4 regions of the Pararhizobium sp. genome follow, and region 3 is predicted to be linked to each of the others. Evidence: riboswitches for the same ligand, from Rfam matches in the RefSeq annotation. Region 3 holds a riboswitch; each other region holds the start of a gene.
What was found. Region 3 has a riboswitch for cobalamin ahead of ACQY8Q_RS17670 (aromatic ring-hydroxylating oxygenase subunit alpha). Riboswitches for the same ligand answer to the same signal wherever they lie in the genome.

Region 1 (2,192 bases), on a different contig from region 3:
AATACTGGTCGAGAACCTCGCGCTCGTAATAGCCTTCGGTCACCAGATAATCGAGCTTCTCCCTCAGATTATGGAAGAACACGGTGTTCTGATTGACGTGCTGGAGAAAATACTGCTTGGCAGCCAGCCGGTCCTTGTCCAGCTGGATTTTCCCCTCGTCGTCATAGAGGTTCAGCATCGCGTTCAGCGCGTGATAGTCAATCGCGGTTTCCGTCGCCTTCAAAGGGCGTTCGAGCGTTGAGACGTCCAAAATCGTTCCAATCCATTGATGACATTGGCGACGTCCTCGTCCGTACCCAGAAGCTCGAACCTGTAGAGGTACGGCACCCGGCATTTATCCGAGATGACATTGCCCGCGAGACCGAACGTCTCGCCGAAATTGCTGTTTCCGGCAGCGATCACGCCCCGGATGAGGGATCGGTTGTCCGCATTGTTGAGAAAGCGGATTACCTGCTTGGGAACAGCGCCCTTGCCGTCATCGCCGCAATAGGTCGGCAGGATGAGGACGAAGGGCTCGCGCACATCGGGCGTTTCCGCGCCACTGCTGACGGGAATACGGGCCGATTTCAAACCGAGCTTGGCGACGAAGCGATGGGTATTTCCCGACAGGCTGGAATAATAGACGATCAGGCCCATCGCTTGTCCATCCGCACTCAGGCCGCGCTCAGGAAAGCGCTGATCTTGTCCGGACGGAATCCAGCCCAATGGTCTTGGCCCGCAATCACCACCGGAACCTGCTGGTAGCCGAGGCCGATCACCTTTGCGAAGGCGTCCTCATCCTTGGAAATATCGACGACCTGATAGTCGATGCCTTCACGATCGAGCGCGCGATAGGTCGCGGTGCACTGGACGCAGGAAGGCTTGCTGTAGACGGTAATGTTCATGACGTTCCTCGTGGTCTGTGATGTTGCGGGCACACGAAAGGCTCCGAGCCGCTGCACGCGGATCCGATCGTGGGGTCTTGCATTGCGATGCTGCGAGAGGTTAGGCCTGCGCCGCCGATCCCGCATCTTTTGGTCTGCGAATTCGATTGACTGACATGCCTTCACCCCGAAGCTTTTTTGGCGGGCATCGGAAGAACGCAATCCAAAGCGGAATCATTCCGCTCGACATCACGCGACCTTCCGGGCACCCCGCCCGTGGACGTTTTTTTGTTTAAGGCAGGTCTCCTGGCTTGCGGGTCGTGGCGTCCATTCCGCCTTCCCGAAGCATGAGGCTTCAGTGACTTGAAATGAAACAGACGCTCGCCGCTGACAGTTGCGGGGGCAGCTCCGGATTTGCCCGGCCAGAAAGGCCAAACGCACCGTATTCCCTCTTAGCCTCCAAACCTTGCGACTCGGAGGAACCTTGAACACTAGATATAGTATACGACAGGAAAATAACGTCAATGTGTAGATGCCGGAAACGCACTCCACGACGCATAATTTTTCCGGCATTGTGGATAATGGGGAGTTAATGCGAAACGCGGCAATCGGCTGTGGATAGCTCGGGGGCTGCCGGGGACAACCGGATTTTTCCGGATTATGCCATGCGCGCGGAAAGCGCCGGGATTGCCGGCGCCTTCCTTCATGCCGCTCGGATACTACAAATTGACCGCCCGGCCGCGCTCAAGGCCGGCACGCAACCGGGCTGCTGCGGCAACCATATTGACGAGCGCCGGCTTGACCTCTTCCCATTTGCGCGTCTTCAGGCCGCAATCCGGATTGACCCAGATCTGTCCGGCAACCAGCCCTTCGCTGGCCTTGTCCAGCAGCTCGACCATCTCCTCGACGGCGGGTACCCGCGGCGAGTGGATATCGTAGACGCCCGGCCCGATCTCGTTTGGATAACCGCGGCCAGTAAAGGCGGACAGCAACTCCATCTTTGAACGGGAGGTCTCGATCGAGATCACATCTGCATCCATGGCGGCGATGGCCGGCATGATGTCGTTGAACTCCGAGTAGCACATATGCGTATGGATCTGTGTCTCGTCGGAAACCCCAGTTGAGCAAAGGTGGAAGCTCTCGACGGCCCAATCGAGATAGGCCTTCCAGTCCGCCCGGCGCAGCGGCAGCCCTTCGCGCAGGGCAGCCTCATCGATCTGGATCATGGCAGCGCCAGCCTCGGCGAGATCATGAACCTCGTCGCGAATGGCGAGGGCGACCTGCTTGCAAACCGTGCTGCGTGGAAGATCGTCGCGGACGAATGACCAG
Region 2 (2,192 bases), 1.4 Mb from region 3:
ATGCCGAAGATCAGGCTGTGCAGGCGGCTGGAAATGATGCTCATCGCGGTGACGGCAAGGCCCGACGTGACACCAACGATCATGCCCGCGACGACCAGGCCGAGTTCACTGCGCCGCGCAAAGGCGCGCATGCGCCCGAGATCGAAAAGCAGCGAGAGATAGCCGAGCCGCCGCAGGTTAAGTTTCGGAATCATCTTCAGCTTCATTGCCTGGCCATCCTGTCTCTGCGCCGTCCTGGGCATTTCCGCTTTTCTTCGAGTTGCGAAAACGGCCTGTCTTTTCTACGCAATTCCGGACGCAAAACCGCAGCACATCTTCGCTGGAATTGCTCTAGAAGGCATGGTCTGGGAGATCAAGCTTAGTCTTATCGAGGCCGGGTCAAGCCATGGCGGCGGAGGGAGTGCCGCAATTGACTTGATCCGGGCGAGCGCCTAATCATCAGCCATTGGATGGTTCCCGATATGCCGTTGCATGTTGGGAGTAAATGGGAATGCGACGGGCCGGACCCAGACCGGGCGTCCTTATCGCAGCCGACCCCGCGACTGTAGAACGGTCAGGGTTCGCCATCCGGGAAAGCCGATGCTTCCGGACTGTCCGCATTCGCGGCAGCGGCAAGGATTGGCCCAACCGGAAAAGCCACTGGAGTTGCATTACGATCTGCCGGGGCCGGACGCCTCTAAATCTACGAATCGTCCACCTCTTCGTGATGCCGTCGATTGCGGTCACGCAATCTGGCGCAAAAACTCTGGGAAGGCGAGGTGAGCCCGTTCGTCCCTTTTGGGGCGTGGCGCCGTGAGCCAGGAGACCTGCCATCCTCAAGGGCCCCGTCTCGATGGGGTTCGCCCATTCCAGGGAGAGATACTCCCGATGCCAGCACGGAGGTTGTCATGGCTTTATCATCCCGTTCCCGGAACGGCCCGTTTCGCGTTGCAGCGAATGCCTTTCTGCGTGAGCCAGGAATTCTTGTTCTTGCCGGCGCGCGCTGAGGCCGGGATCTTTTTATGACATCGATACAGTCAGGCAGCGTGCTGGTTCTGGGCGGCGCCCGTTCCGGCAAATCCGCTTTCGCCGAAAAACTCGTGACGGCGTCGGGTCTGCGCATGCATTACGTCGCGACCGGAAGGGCCTGGGACGGCGAGATGCAGGCAAGGATTAGCGAGCATCGCGATCGCCGGGGCGCCGATTGGCAGACCCATGAAGAGCCGCTCGACCTTGCCGGGTGCGTGAAGGCGATTGATGCGCCCGATCGCATTATTCTGATCGATTGCCTGACGCTCTGGGTCACCAATCTGATGATGGAACATCGGGATATCGCGGCGGAATTTGAACGGCTTGCGGCCTATATACCGCAGGCCAAGGCCCGGCTGGTCTTTGTGTCGAACGAGGTCGGACTGGGTATCGTGCCGGAAAACCGGATGGCGCGCGACTTTCGCGACCATGCCGGCCGGCTGCACCAGATCATTGCGGAGATTTCCGCAGACGTCTATTTTATCGCGGCTGGATTGCCGCTGAAAATGAAGGGTTGATCCATGACCATTGAAAAAGCCGCTCACGGCAAGATCCCGGCCACCGTTATCACCGGCTTTCTCGGTGCCGGCAAGACGACGATGATCCGCAACATCCTGCAGAATGCCGGCGGCCGGCGCATCGCGCTGATCATCAACGAATTCGGCGATCTCGGCGTCGATGGCGATGTGCTGAAGGGCTGCGGCGCCGAAGCCTGCAGCGAGGACGATATCATCGAGCTGACCAATGGCTGCATCTGCTGCACCGTCGCCGACGATTTCATCCCGACCATGACCAAGCTGCTGGAGCGCGAAAACCGCCCGGACCATATCATCATCGAAACGTCCGGTCTGGCGCTGCCTCAGCCGCTGATCGCCGCCTTCAACTGGCCGGATATCCGCACGCAGGTCACCGTCGATGGTGTCATCACAGTGGTCGATAGTGCTGCGGTTGCAGCTGGCCGTTTTGCCGATGACCACGACAAGGTCGATGCGCTGCGCGTCAACGACGACAATCTTGATCATGAGAGCCCGATCGAGGAATTGTTCGAAGACCAGCTGACCGCTGCCGACCTGATCATTCTCAACAAAACCGACCTGCTCGATTCGACTGGCCTTGCCTTTGTCCGTAACGAGGTTGCGTCGCGCACCAGCCGCAAGCCAACGATGATCGAAGCCAAGAATGGC
Region 3 (2,192 bases):
GAACTCGCTCGGCAGGCCTGAGGCTTCGCAATGTGCCCAATGGGCGGCGATGACCGGATCGTCCTTGGCACCCTGCACGCCGGTTGCTGTTGGGGCTTCCGGATAGGTGCGGCAAAGTTCGGGGTGGTTTGCGGCGCAGTGGTAGCACTCGCGGTTGTTTTCCCAGACGAGTTTCCAGTTGCCCTTCTCGATGATCGTGCTTTCAAACGCGACCTTGGTGTCTTTCAGATTGTGGGGCGTCACATAGGACGACACCATGTCGCGCACGGGCTGGAAATCCATCGCCTCTTCCGCGAGGCAGATAAAGATATAGCCGCCGATGGTTTCGCAGTGGATCGGTTTCAGACCATGCTGGTTCTTGTCGAAGTCCTCGCCCATCTGGCGGGCGAACAGCAGCTTGCCATCCAGCTCATAGGTCCACTGGTGATAGGGACAGACGAGCTTGGCAGACGAGCCCTTGGCACCGGCGCAGACGCGCGAACCGCGATGGCGGCAGGAATTGTGCAGCGCCCGCACAGTACCGGTGCGGTCACGGACGATGACGACCGGATATTCGCCGACCTGGACGGTGAAATAATTGCCGGATTTCGGGATTTCGCAGTCATGGCCGATGAACAGCCAGTCCTTGTACCAGATCTCCTCCATATCGAGCCTGTAGAGATCGGGATCGGTGTAGAAGGCCTGTTCAAGGCTGTGTGTATCGCGCCGGTTCTTCAATGTGCGGAGGACTTCACTGCGGAGATCCATGGTCATTTCCTTGTGCTCGCCAACTTTTTTGAAAGTTGCAGCATACAGGAAAGGAACCGCCGGCGCGCCGGGAGAGCGCGTGGTTACAGTGGTTCTCCTTCCGGCTGCCCGCCGCAACCCAGATATCAATTTCATCACAAGGCTGGTTTCCGGGCTCTGGAGCTGTCCTTGCGGACGATCCCGGCGCCTTCCCGGATTTCTCCAGTGGCCTTTTGCCGAGGTTTCGCTCCACCACCGTTGCGGGGGCAGCGCCGGATTTCGACCGGCTTCCCAATTCTCCGCCCTTCCCTATAAAGACGGCACCTTGAGTGTCTTCATCTAATCCTCACGCCCGGAAAAACAGCCGCCAATTAACGACATCCGATTCCAGAAAGACGACACGCAACATATTGCTTGAGACCACAGTCCATCTGGCTATTTTATAAGCATAAACAACGTGATCTTCTGAATTTTCAGCAAAAGCCCGGTTTTCCGCGCAACGCTTCGGCAATCGGCTGCAATGCGGCCTCTTTGCGACATCGAACAGCGCCAATACTGGCGCAGTCATGCGCATATTTCGCGGCAAAAGGTTTAAGCTTGGCAAGACTGCATTAACCATAACACGTTAGCGTCATCTCACGAGCGATTACGCCCCGGAGTGCTTCGTCCGCATTCTGCGCATTTTGGTACAGGCCGATGTCAAACTTGAGATATTTCGATGCCGCCGCAGTCAAGAAGCCGGTTCCGGCGGCGAAGGCCGCGATCTATACCGAATTCCTGCGCACCGGGCGGATCAACCGGCACCAGCAGGAATGGAGTGCCGCTGAAAAGCGCTATCTGACCCACCAGGAGGTCGCCACCCGCACCGGCAAGAAGCTTGAAGCGGCCGGGACCGTGACGCATGACCGGATCAACGGCTTCCACCGCTCGATCCGTTTCCCGAAACTGCTGTTTCACCGCACGCTCGCCGATAGCCCGCATCTCGGCTACTGCCACGTCACCGCAGCGCGGACGAAATTCGCCAAGTTCGAGGACGTCCGCTGGTCGTTCTACATTGCCAACTTCTTCTCCGACATCGGCGACGACCAGCACTTTTTCGAGAAGATCAAACTCGGTTATTCGCGGATGTATTTTGCCGTCGCAACCGAGATGGATGCCGAGGCAGGCAAGCTGACTGTCAATCGCGCCGTGCACGACAATGGGCTGTTGTTTCGCACCCGTGACCCAAAGGAAGCACTGAAGAACGTGCTTCTGCTTGGCGCCCGCAACGAACAGCTTCGCAAGATCATCGGCAGCCTCTGATCACTGCTTGTAGATCAGCCAGTCGCGCCCGGGCGGCTGCTCGCTTTCGGCCCCATGAACGATCGTCTGGTCTCCACCCTTGCCCTGCGCCCTGCCGAGCGCCTTTTCCGCCGTACCGACAAGATCGAAAGCGTTGCTGGCATCATCCGACATGCATATGCCGA
Region 4 (2,192 bases), 1.2 Mb from region 3:
GGTGGTTTTGGCTTGCGACACGGAATTCGGCCGTATCGATGCACTGGTGAACGCGGCGGCGATTACAGATCGCGGCACAATCCTCGATACCAGCCCGGAACTGTTCGACCGGATGTTTGCCGTCAACGTGCGGGCGCCGTTCTTCCTGATGCAGGAAGCGATCAACGTCATGCGCCGCGAGAAGATCGAGGGAACCATCGTCAATATCGGTTCGATGTCGGCCATGGCCGGCCAACCTTTCATCTCTGCCTATTGCGCTTCCAAAGGCGCACTGGAAACGCTGACCAAAAACACGGCTTATGCCGTGCTGCGCAACCGGATTCGGGTCAACGGTCTGAATATCGGCTGGATGGCATCCGAAGGCGAGGATCGCATCCAACGCGAATTTCATGGCGCGGCCAGCGACTGGCTGGAAAAGGCAGCGGCGAGCCAGCCCTTCGGCCGTCTGGTCGATCCGGCCGAAGTCGCGCGCGCCTGCGCCTATCTGTCGTCGGCGGAATCCGGCCTGATGACCGGATCGATGATCTGTTTGGATCAGTCGATCTGGGGTGCCTATGACGGTTCGCCGCATCCGGTCGCGGCGATCTGATGACAACCGGCGGGCCGCCTTGCAAACGGCGGCCTGCTATGGCCATATCGTTTCGTTCAGGTGCCTGCGCAAGCGGGAGAATCGGGAACCCGGTGAAAGTCCGGGACGTGCCCAGCGCTGTAACGGGGACGGTTTTGCTTTATTGAATCTCTGAATCATTTCAGAATTATGCCACTGGATCTTCAAGCAATCCGGGAAGGCGGCAAAACCGGATGATCCGCAGTCAGAAGACCGGCCTGACGAGATAGACCAGCCCCGCGCGGACGGCGGGAGGTTTCGCATTGTTGGGGATCAAACGATGCAAACTGAACCGCAAGACTGCCTTGTGAGGGCGGACGCATTTTCATCGGACGAGCGCGCAGCCGTCTACCGCGCCATTGAAACCCGCCGCGACGTGCGCGATCAGTTCCTGCCTGCGCCCTTGCCGGACGCGCTGATCAGGCGGTTGCTCGCTGCCGCTCACAGCGCGCCGTCGGTCGGCTTCATGCAGCCCTGGAATTTCATTGTCGTCCGCGACGAGGGCCGGCGTACTCGTGTCTTCGAGGCATTCCAGCGGGCCAACGAAGAGGCGGCGCTGATGTTTGAAGGCGAGGCGCAGGGCAAGTACCGCTCATTGAAGCTCGAAGGAATCCGCAAGGCGCCCGTGAGTATCTGCGTCACCTGCGATCCGACCCGCGCCGGTAAGGTCGTTCTCGGCCGGACGCACAATCCGCGCATGGATGCATTTTCGACAGTCTGCGCCGTGCAGAACCTCTGGCTTGCCGCACGCGCCGAAGGCGTCGGCGTCGGCTGGGTCAGCATTTTCCATGAGCGCGATATCAAGGACGTGCTCGGCATTCCAGATCATATCGAGATCATCGCCTGGCTGTGTCTTGGCTATGTCGATACGCTCTATGCCGAGCCGGAATTGGCCGTCAAAGGCTGGCGCCAGCGCTTGCCGCTCGAGGACCTGGTATTTTCCGACTGCTGGGGTGGGCGACCTATGAAGTGATCAGTTGGTCTGCTGCAGTTCCTGATATCCGGGGCCGGCTGGATGCCGCAGGTCAATCGAGGTTTCCTGCGACGGAAGGAAGCTCGGGCCGACGACACGAACCTTGTTATCCTGTGGATTGTAGGCCCGGTCGGCAACGGTGCTTTTCACCTCCGCGGGATCAGCCTTCTTGCGGGTGCGAACCTCGATAACGCCCTTGCCATCGTTCGGGGTGCTCTGCTGCGTCGCCGTGCGTCCGACGGGAGCGCAGCCGCATTGGCCGGGCTGGCTAAGATCGCGGGTCTTGTAGGCGAAAGCCGAGGGTAGATCGGCATAGGGTTCGCCTGTGGCAGCCGAGACCATCTGGTTTGTCTCTTCGGTCGCCAGCTCATGATAGTAAAGTGCCGTCTCCGTTCCCGGGCAGCGCCGTTGGCATGCTTCGGCATCGCGTTGAAAATCGGCTGGCGATGAGTTCGAGGAGATCGGGAAGAACGCACCATCACAGGTGCGCACGCACATTGTGCGCAGGTTGCCGGGATAGTCGGCGCTCGGGCCGAAGCCGTTATCCGGCGTAGTGAAATCGGTGTTGCTGCCGCGCATGTCCGGATAGCCTTCGCCGATCGGCGGCAGGTC

Region 1: another riboswitch for cobalamin. It lies ahead of nrdH (glutaredoxin-like protein NrdH); the one in region 3 lies ahead of ACQY8Q_RS17670 (aromatic ring-hydroxylating oxygenase subunit alpha).
Region 2: another riboswitch for cobalamin. It lies ahead of cobU (bifunctional adenosylcobinamide kinase/adenosylcobinamide-phosphate guanylyltransferase); the one in region 3 lies ahead of ACQY8Q_RS17670 (aromatic ring-hydroxylating oxygenase subunit alpha).
Region 4: another riboswitch for cobalamin. It lies ahead of bluB (5,6-dimethylbenzimidazole synthase); the one in region 3 lies ahead of ACQY8Q_RS17670 (aromatic ring-hydroxylating oxygenase subunit alpha).

The regions. Positions count from the first base shown of each region.
Region 1 covers NZ_CBDIHY010000001.1:199,164-201,355, forward strand. Annotated here, with positions in the region: gene nrdE (class 1b ribonucleoside-diphosphate reductase subunit alpha) at 1-250, opposite strand, end outside; gene nrdI (class Ib ribonucleoside-diphosphate reductase assembly flavoprotein NrdI) at 220-636, opposite strand; gene nrdH (glutaredoxin-like protein NrdH) at 654-884, opposite strand; cobalamin riboswitch at 1,143-1,365, opposite strand; partial or broken gene metE (5-methyltetrahydropteroyltriglutamate--homocysteine S-methyltransferase) at 1,583-2,192, opposite strand, start outside.
Region 2 covers NZ_CBDIHY010000003.1:3,889,215-3,891,406, reverse strand. Annotated here, with positions in the region: gene ACQY8Q_RS24695 (chloride channel protein) at 1-194, opposite strand, end outside; cobalamin riboswitch at 434-828, shown strand; gene cobU (bifunctional adenosylcobinamide kinase/adenosylcobinamide-phosphate guanylyltransferase) at 1,002-1,526, shown strand; gene cobW (cobalamin biosynthesis protein CobW) at 1,530-2,192, shown strand, end outside.
Region 3 covers NZ_CBDIHY010000003.1:2,501,079-2,503,270, reverse strand. Annotated here, with positions in the region: gene ACQY8Q_RS17670 (aromatic ring-hydroxylating oxygenase subunit alpha) at 1-747, opposite strand, end outside; cobalamin riboswitch at 871-1,069, opposite strand; gene ACQY8Q_RS17665 (hypothetical protein) at 1,073-1,294, opposite strand; gene ACQY8Q_RS17660 (DUF6656 family protein) at 1,423-2,028, shown strand; gene ACQY8Q_RS17655 (diguanylate cyclase domain-containing protein) at 2,029-2,192, opposite strand, start outside.
Region 4 covers NZ_CBDIHY010000003.1:3,739,546-3,741,737, reverse strand. Annotated here, with positions in the region: gene ACQY8Q_RS23975 (SDR family oxidoreductase) at 1-589, shown strand, start outside; cobalamin riboswitch at 632-843, shown strand; gene bluB (5,6-dimethylbenzimidazole synthase) at 888-1,580, shown strand; gene ACQY8Q_RS23965 (DUF2865 domain-containing protein) at 1,581-2,192, opposite strand, start outside.